DNA from 2 places in the Paenibacillus sp. V4I7 genome. Region 1 is predicted to be linked to the other one. Evidence: a T-box and tRNA genes for the amino acid it is inferred to sense, from the RefSeq annotation. Region 1 holds a T-box; the other holds one or more tRNA genes.

Region 1 (3,509 bases):
GCGTTCATACAACGATGCAGGTTTCAGACGATTTTATTAAGAAAAATCCGAATACGATTAAAGCCGTGCTTGCTGGTCTCAAAAAGGCGACGGATTATATTAACAAGAACCGCGATGAAGCGATCAAGATTCTTGCTCCTGAGCTTCACTTAAGTGTTGAAGAGCTGACGCAAATCATGAGCCGAAATGTATACTCGATGGAAGTAGATGATACTTACGTAAATGGCAGTAACGGTGCGGCCGTAGGTGAATATCTAAAAGCTGTAGGTAATATTAAAACCATTCCGAAACCAGATACTTACCATGATTTGAGCTTGTTGAAAGCTGTAGATTCATCACTTGTAAAAGTTGAATTCAAATAAGTAAGTTCATGTTCAGGGTCGAGACAGCATGCTTATTTCGGTCCTGAAGATTATGAATGTAAGTACAGTCGAGGTGAACAGGGTGAGCGAATTATTAGATGTGATCATTCGAAACGGCTCCGTTGTTTTGCGAGATGAAGTCCGTTTTTTGGATATAGGTATTAAGAATGGCAAGATTTCGCGATTGGATGAGCGGATTACGCTGGAAGCAGAGCAAGTTGTTGATGCTTCCGGCATGGTCATCATGGCTGGTATGATTGATGTCCATGTCCACTTGAATGAACCCGGAATGGGGGACTGGGAAGGATTTGCCACGGGTTCTGCCGCATTAGCCGCAGGCGGATGTACCACATACATCGACATGCCGCTTAACGGCGTTCCGCCAACAGTTACCGTCTCCGCGATGGAGATGAAGCTGGAAGCTGCTCGCGAACAATCATCGGTCGATTACGCCATATGGGGTGGACTGGTGCCGGGGCATCTGGATGATTTGGAGCCCATGAGCGAAGCTGGTGTCATTGGTTTCAAAGCTTTCATGTCTTCGCCGGGTGACCCGGGAGAGGAAGCATTTCGTGAGGTAGATGACCTCACCTTGTGGGAAGGGATGAAGAGCATTGCGCGAATGAACCGAGTGCTGGCGCTTCATGCTGAAAGCGAGTCACTTGTTTCACGCTTAGGACGGGAGAAACAGGCAGAAGGCAAAGTCACGGCGAAAGACTATACGTCCACACGCCCGATTCTTGCTGAGCTCGAAGCGGTGAATCGAGCACTCTTTTATGCAGAGCAGACAGGGTGTCCCCTGCATTTCGTTCATATCAGCAGCGAGGCTGCTGTGAAGATCATTATGGATGCGAAGAGGCGCGGGGTTAACGTGACGCTGGAGACTTGTCCGCACTATTTAATCCTAACGGAGGATGACTTAGAACGAATAGGGCCTACGGCCAAATGTGCGCCTCCACTGCGTAGTGAAGATGAGAAGGAACGGTTGTGGGAGGCTTTGCGCCTTGGTTATATTGATATGATTTCATCGGATCATTCCCCTAGTCCAAGCACATTGAAGGAATCTAGCAATTACTTTGAAGCATGGGGTGGCATATCGGGAGCACAAAGCTCACTAGAACTTATGATTGATGAAGGACACTTGAAGCGGGGGATCGGGCTTAGTCAGTTAAGTCATATGCTGTCCTACGCGCCGGCTGAGCGATTCGGTCTTCTTCCTAACAAAGGAGATATCCGCCTAGGCGCCGATGCAGATCTTGTCATGATTTCATTGAATGCCCCATATGTGCTGCAAACAGAACACTTATTGTATCGTCATAAGCATAGTCCTTATGTAGGAAAGGAACTGGGGTGTAAAGTGCGGGCTACCTGGAGCAGAGGGAATCTTGTCTATGAAGAAGCGAAGGGGATCAGTGCTGTGAAGGCTGGCAAATGGTGTCCAAATAAGAATAAAGTAGGTACGTTGCAATACGAAGGTGAGTGAACTTGACATTCAATGAAGTTGATGTAAAAATGAATTAACTGAGTGTTCTTAATTCATGTAAATTCATTGACGAGTACGAGTACGCTAATCCCCTTGATTTCCAGAGAGTTGGCCTTGCGCTGAAAGCCAACATTCAAGACTTAGCCGAAAATCCCCTCTGAGAAGGAAAGCTGAAGGAATTCTAGTAAGCTGACCCGGGATCCCGCCGTTACAAGGGCCGCGTATGATAGTACGTAGAACGAGAGCTATCATGATCATATCTTTATGATCATGATGGAACTAGGGTGGTATCGCGAGATGTAATCTCGTCCCTTACGGGACGGGATTTTTTTGTTTTCTGTAAATCGTTTCATGGTTAGCCCCTATCATTTTAATAGAGGAGTGTGTATGACACATGAGAAAAATTGATGTGAAAGAAAAAGCGAGAACCCGCGAATTGCGTGTTCTTGAGCAATGGAGATTGAATGATACATTCCGCAAATCCATCGAAAGCCGCAAAGGTAAAGCGAACTTCGTCTTTTACGAAGGACCGCCAACGGCAAATGGATCACCCCATATCGGACACGTGCTTGGTCGTGTTGTGAAAGATTTCATCTGCCGCTATAAAACAATGTCTGGGTACCAAGTCATCCGCAAAGCTGGTTGGGACACACATGGCTTGCCCGTCGAGCTTGGTGTGCAGAAGCAGCTTGGTATCTCTGGAAAGCAAGAGATTGAAAAATACGGAGTAGCCGAATTTGTTGAGAAATGCAAAAGCAGCGTATTTGAATATGAAAAGCAATGGCGTGAACTGACGGAAGCAATCGCATACTGGACGGATATGGATAACCCCTATGTTACGTTGGATAACGACTATATCGAGAGTGTTTGGCATATTTTATCCGAAATCCATAACAAAGGGCTATTATACAATGGGCACCGTGTAAGCCCTTATTGTCCGGATTGTCAAACAACGCTCAGTTCTCACGAAGTGGCTCAAGGCTATGAAGATGTGAAAGATTTAAGTGCCACAGTAAAATTCAGGAGTAGAAACGGACAGGAAATCTTTCTGGCTTGGACGACGACGCCATGGACACTACCTGCGAACGTAGCGTTGGCCGTAAATAAAGACATCGATTATGTTAAAGTGAAACAAAAAGGTGAAGTTTACATCGTCGCGAAAAATCTCGCGGAAAAAGTATTCAAACAAGACTACGAAATCTTATCTGTGCATAAAGGATTGGAATTCGTCGGCACTGCCTACGAGCCTCCTTTTGGGTATATTAGCCCCACCAAAGGACATATCGTCGTAGACGCAGACTATGTTATGGATACGAGTGGTACGGGTATCGTTCATATTGCTCCGGCGCATGGTGAAGATGATTACCGAACAGCCCGTCGACACGAACTGGATTTTGTGAATGTAGTGAACTTGGCAGGACGTTACAATGATCAGATCACTGACTTCGCTGGACGCTTCGTCAAAGATTGTGACGTCGATATCGTGAAAAACTTGTCTGAACGCAGCCTGCTATTTTCCAAAGAGCGCTATGAGCATAGTTACCCTTTCTGCTGGCGCTGTAAATCCCCGCTGCTCTATTATGCGATGGAGAGCTGGTTTATCAAAACGACCGCAATTAAAGAGCAATTGATCGAAAACAACAGTAAAATCGACTGGTACCCTT
Region 2 (3,509 bases), 3.1 Mb from region 1:
CTTAAAATGAACCTTTACAGCCAACAAGTTAGTGGAGAAACGACCTATAAATCACTGCTTGCGACGGCGAAAGTACCTGTTCAGAAGAATGATCCAACGAGCAAAACGCTGGACGTGTACCCGTATGGTATTACTATTAAAGATTGGTCAATTTCAGCTATTTTCCAAGGTAATATGACTTATGATTATAAGCTGATGCTCGATCTGGACATTAAACCGGATAAGCAAGTGACGGTAGATAAGTTTAACAGTAAGCTCTCATTCGAATTATTCGATAATGTTGGAAATCCTGTTGGAAAATCAGTTGAAGCCTTGTCAGGCGAAGGCCGTTTATACAATGGAACAAACACAATTAACCTAAATGCGAGATCCAACCAACTGGACTTCCCGATTCAGGTCAAAGTATATGAGACATTTACGAACGAATTTGGTGAATCCGTTAAACGGTTGTTGACTACTTTCAAACAATAGTTAAATCAATGAAAACTACTTGGACGAATGCTCTAGAGCATCTCCAAGTAGTTTTTTGCTTTATTTTGAGCAGTAACTCATTGCTTAGTGGAGGCGTGCTCATAAGGTGGCCTTATTTTGGATAAGATAGGATTAACGATATGAACATAACGGAGTGAATGCAATGAACTGGATATATTGGGCAAAATTATACGATTCGAAGTTTCAAGCAGGCTGCTTGGCGAAAAGAATGGAAGAGGACTGGTGGATTTACGGCTATGAATGCCCACAAGAAGTGGAAGTATTTAAGTCCAAAAAAGGGCGATTTGGCGTTCGTTACAACACGTAATTCAAACGAAATACCCTAGAAATTAACGCTTGACTTAGACCGCGCATTTAGTGTATATTTATTTTTGTCGCTGTTGAGCGGCAGCTAATGACGCGGGGTGGAGCAGCCCGGTAGCTCGTCGGGCTCATAACCCGAAGGCCGCAGGTTCAAATCCTGCCCCCGCAACCAAATTTTACTTTGGGCCTATAGCTCAGTTGGTTAGAGCGGTCGGCTCATAACCGATTGGTCGGGGGTTCGAGTCCCTCTGGGCCCATAGCACGGAAACCCTTGGTATAAGGGTTTTTATTATTTTATAACAAATAAGCTTCTCGATTTCATCTCTTCCCGATGAAATGGAGGGGCTTTTTACATTTTAGTACGTATATCACAAGCTAGTCTGATTTTCCTAAAGGGACAGTGACCTCGAGTGTCGAAGAATTGTTCATGCAGATGCTTGCACAGATAGGATATGACCATACTAGACAACAAAAACAGGCTGAACTTTTAGGAAATGGATGGGATATAGAATGACAACACTTCTCGGAATAGATTTAGGGACTTCCAGCGTGAAGACGGCTGCCATGGACCCCGCGGGACGGGTGGTAGGCTTATCTCAACAAAGCTATGATATTCATTCGCCTTTGGTCGGCTATGCGGAGCAAGAGCCTCAGCAATGGTGGGAGGCAGTACGACAAACCTTGTCTGAATCCGTCAGGCAAGCAGGCTCAGGTAGCAGCAACCGTTATGCTATTGGCTTATCTGGGCAGATGCATGGGCTTGTTGCGATCGGGATGGACGGACGGGTGCTTCGGCCGGCGATTATATGGTGCGATCAGCGTTCAATTGAACAGAAGGAACAGCTTGAGGCGATGTATTCTATCGAGCAGCTTGGCAAGCTAGTACAGAACCGGGCTGCGACTGGCTTTCTGCTTTTATCGCTGTTGTGGTTAAAGCAGAATGAACCGGATACATATGAGAAGATATGGAAAGTCATGCTGCCGAAGGATTATATCAGGTACAAGCTAACCGGCGAAATAGGAACCGAGTCAACGGATGCATCAGGCACATTAGCTTATGATGTAGCCAATAAGTGTTGGTCCAGAGAACTGTTGGGACAGCTCGGAATTGATCCGCAACTGCTGCCGACTGTTCGTGAGCCTTGGGAGGTTGCAGGAACGCTAACAGCTGAGGCAGCAACCGATTGTGCCATTCCAGCAGGTACGATTGTTGTCTTTGGCGGCGCAGATCAGCCCATGCAGGCTATTGGCAATGGGATTTTACACCAGGGGCAGGCTTCGTGTACGCTGGGCACAGGAGGACAATGGTTTGTCCCTGTAGCTACACCTACCTATGATTCCTTGCTGCGAACGCATACCTTCACCCACGCGGCACCGGGCAAATGGTATATGATGGCGGCGATGCTGAGCGCTGGATTATCACATAGATGGCTAACAGAAAATATCCTTCAAAATAAGGACAGCAGGTCACTGGATGAAAGTGCTGCTAAGGTTCCCCCAGGCTCAGAAGGGCTTATTTTCCTGCCCTACTTGACAGGGGAGCGAACCCCGCATATGGACCCTTTTGCCAGAGGTGCCATGTTCGGTTTAACGCTGAAACACACTGAAGCACATCTGGTTCGATCTGTCATGGAGGGAGTGGCTTTTGGGCTGCGTGATGGGTTAGAGGTATTAGTGGCATTGGGTGTGAGCGTTGACCGAATCGTGATGGCTGGTGGTGGAGCTAAAAGTGCTGTATGGCTGCAGATACTTGCAGATGTGCTGAGTCGTGAGTTGTATCCATCCGCTATGAAAGAGCAGGCCTGCATTGGAGCGGCCATGATGGCTGGAGTAGGAGCAGGCATATACGCATCGATAGAGGAGGCGTGTGAGATCGTGGTGAAGCAAGCCGAGAGACCGATTACGCCTATTTTGAAGAACAGATCCGTCTATGAAGAGCAGTACGCTTTCTTTAGAGAGTTATATCAATGCAATAAGGAATTGTTCAAAAGAATGAGTGGTCTAACCAATCCTAGTCATTCAAGCCAATAGTGCAGAAATTATAGTTATCGATGAAAACCTGAGAAATCAGGTTTTTTTGTTTTGTGGGGATAAAAATTATTCATCTGAGAGATCTTATACAAGGTTGCAAAAAGGAAGTTAAGAAAGGAGAGGTTTGGATGGGGATTTTAAGTGGGAAACCCAAGGACGAGCCCTTGCATTACGGGGAGGTTTATGATGTTTGGCAGTTCTCCATGACAGCGAAGGGATGTATTTCGGGTTATAGAGCTTTAAGTTATCATGCTGGAGATAAAGACTTAAAAGAGATCATCGGCGATATCATCAACCAAGCCGAGCTAGAAGTTAAAGAGTGCGACGAAATCCTTAATAGTAATGGTATCGTTCCTCATCCGGCACACCCTGACCGCCCAAAAGCGAAATTAGAAGAGATACCTATCGGAGCAAGATTCACTGATCCCGAGATCGCAGCTATGGTATCGGCAGATCTGGCGGCGGGGCTGATCACTTGCAGTCAGGTAATGGGCAAGTCTATTCGTGAAGACATAGGTGCTCTTTTTGCAAAGTACCATATCACCAAGGCTGCTATTGGATTAAAGGCTCTTCGACTAAGCAAAGAAAAGGGGTGGCTTGTCCCCCCGCCTCTACAAATTAAAAGACCCGATTTAGTGGAAGCTTAAAACTTAAAAAATGAGGAGGATTTTCAATGTATCAAG

The links. The T-box of region 1 lies ahead of ileS (isoleucine--tRNA ligase). A T-box ahead of a tRNA ligase gene usually reads a tRNA of that ligase, here a tRNA-Ile.
Region 2: it encodes a tRNA-Ile, which carries the amino acid that the T-box ahead of ileS (isoleucine--tRNA ligase) is inferred to sense. The anticodon was not compared.

Annotation. Positions count from the first base shown of each region.
Region 1 covers NZ_JAUSZD010000002.1:715,007-718,515, forward strand. Annotated here, with positions in the region: gene QFZ80_RS04400 (ABC transporter substrate-binding protein) at 1-362, shown strand, start outside; gene QFZ80_RS04405 (allantoinase) at 445-1,845, shown strand; T-box leader at 1,903-2,161, shown strand; gene ileS (isoleucine--tRNA ligase) at 2,240-3,509, shown strand, end outside.
Region 2 covers NZ_JAUSZD010000002.1:3,810,596-3,814,104, reverse strand. Annotated here, with positions in the region: gene QFZ80_RS18880 (hypothetical protein) at 1-471, shown strand, start outside; gene QFZ80_RS18875 (hypothetical protein) at 635-799, shown strand; tRNA gene QFZ80_RS18870 (tRNA-Met) at 891-967, shown strand; tRNA gene QFZ80_RS18865 (tRNA-Ile) at 979-1,052, shown strand; gene xylB (xylulokinase) at 1,306-2,826, shown strand; gene QFZ80_RS18855 (DUF3231 family protein) at 2,955-3,473, shown strand; gene QFZ80_RS18850 (hypothetical protein) at 3,500-3,509, shown strand, end outside.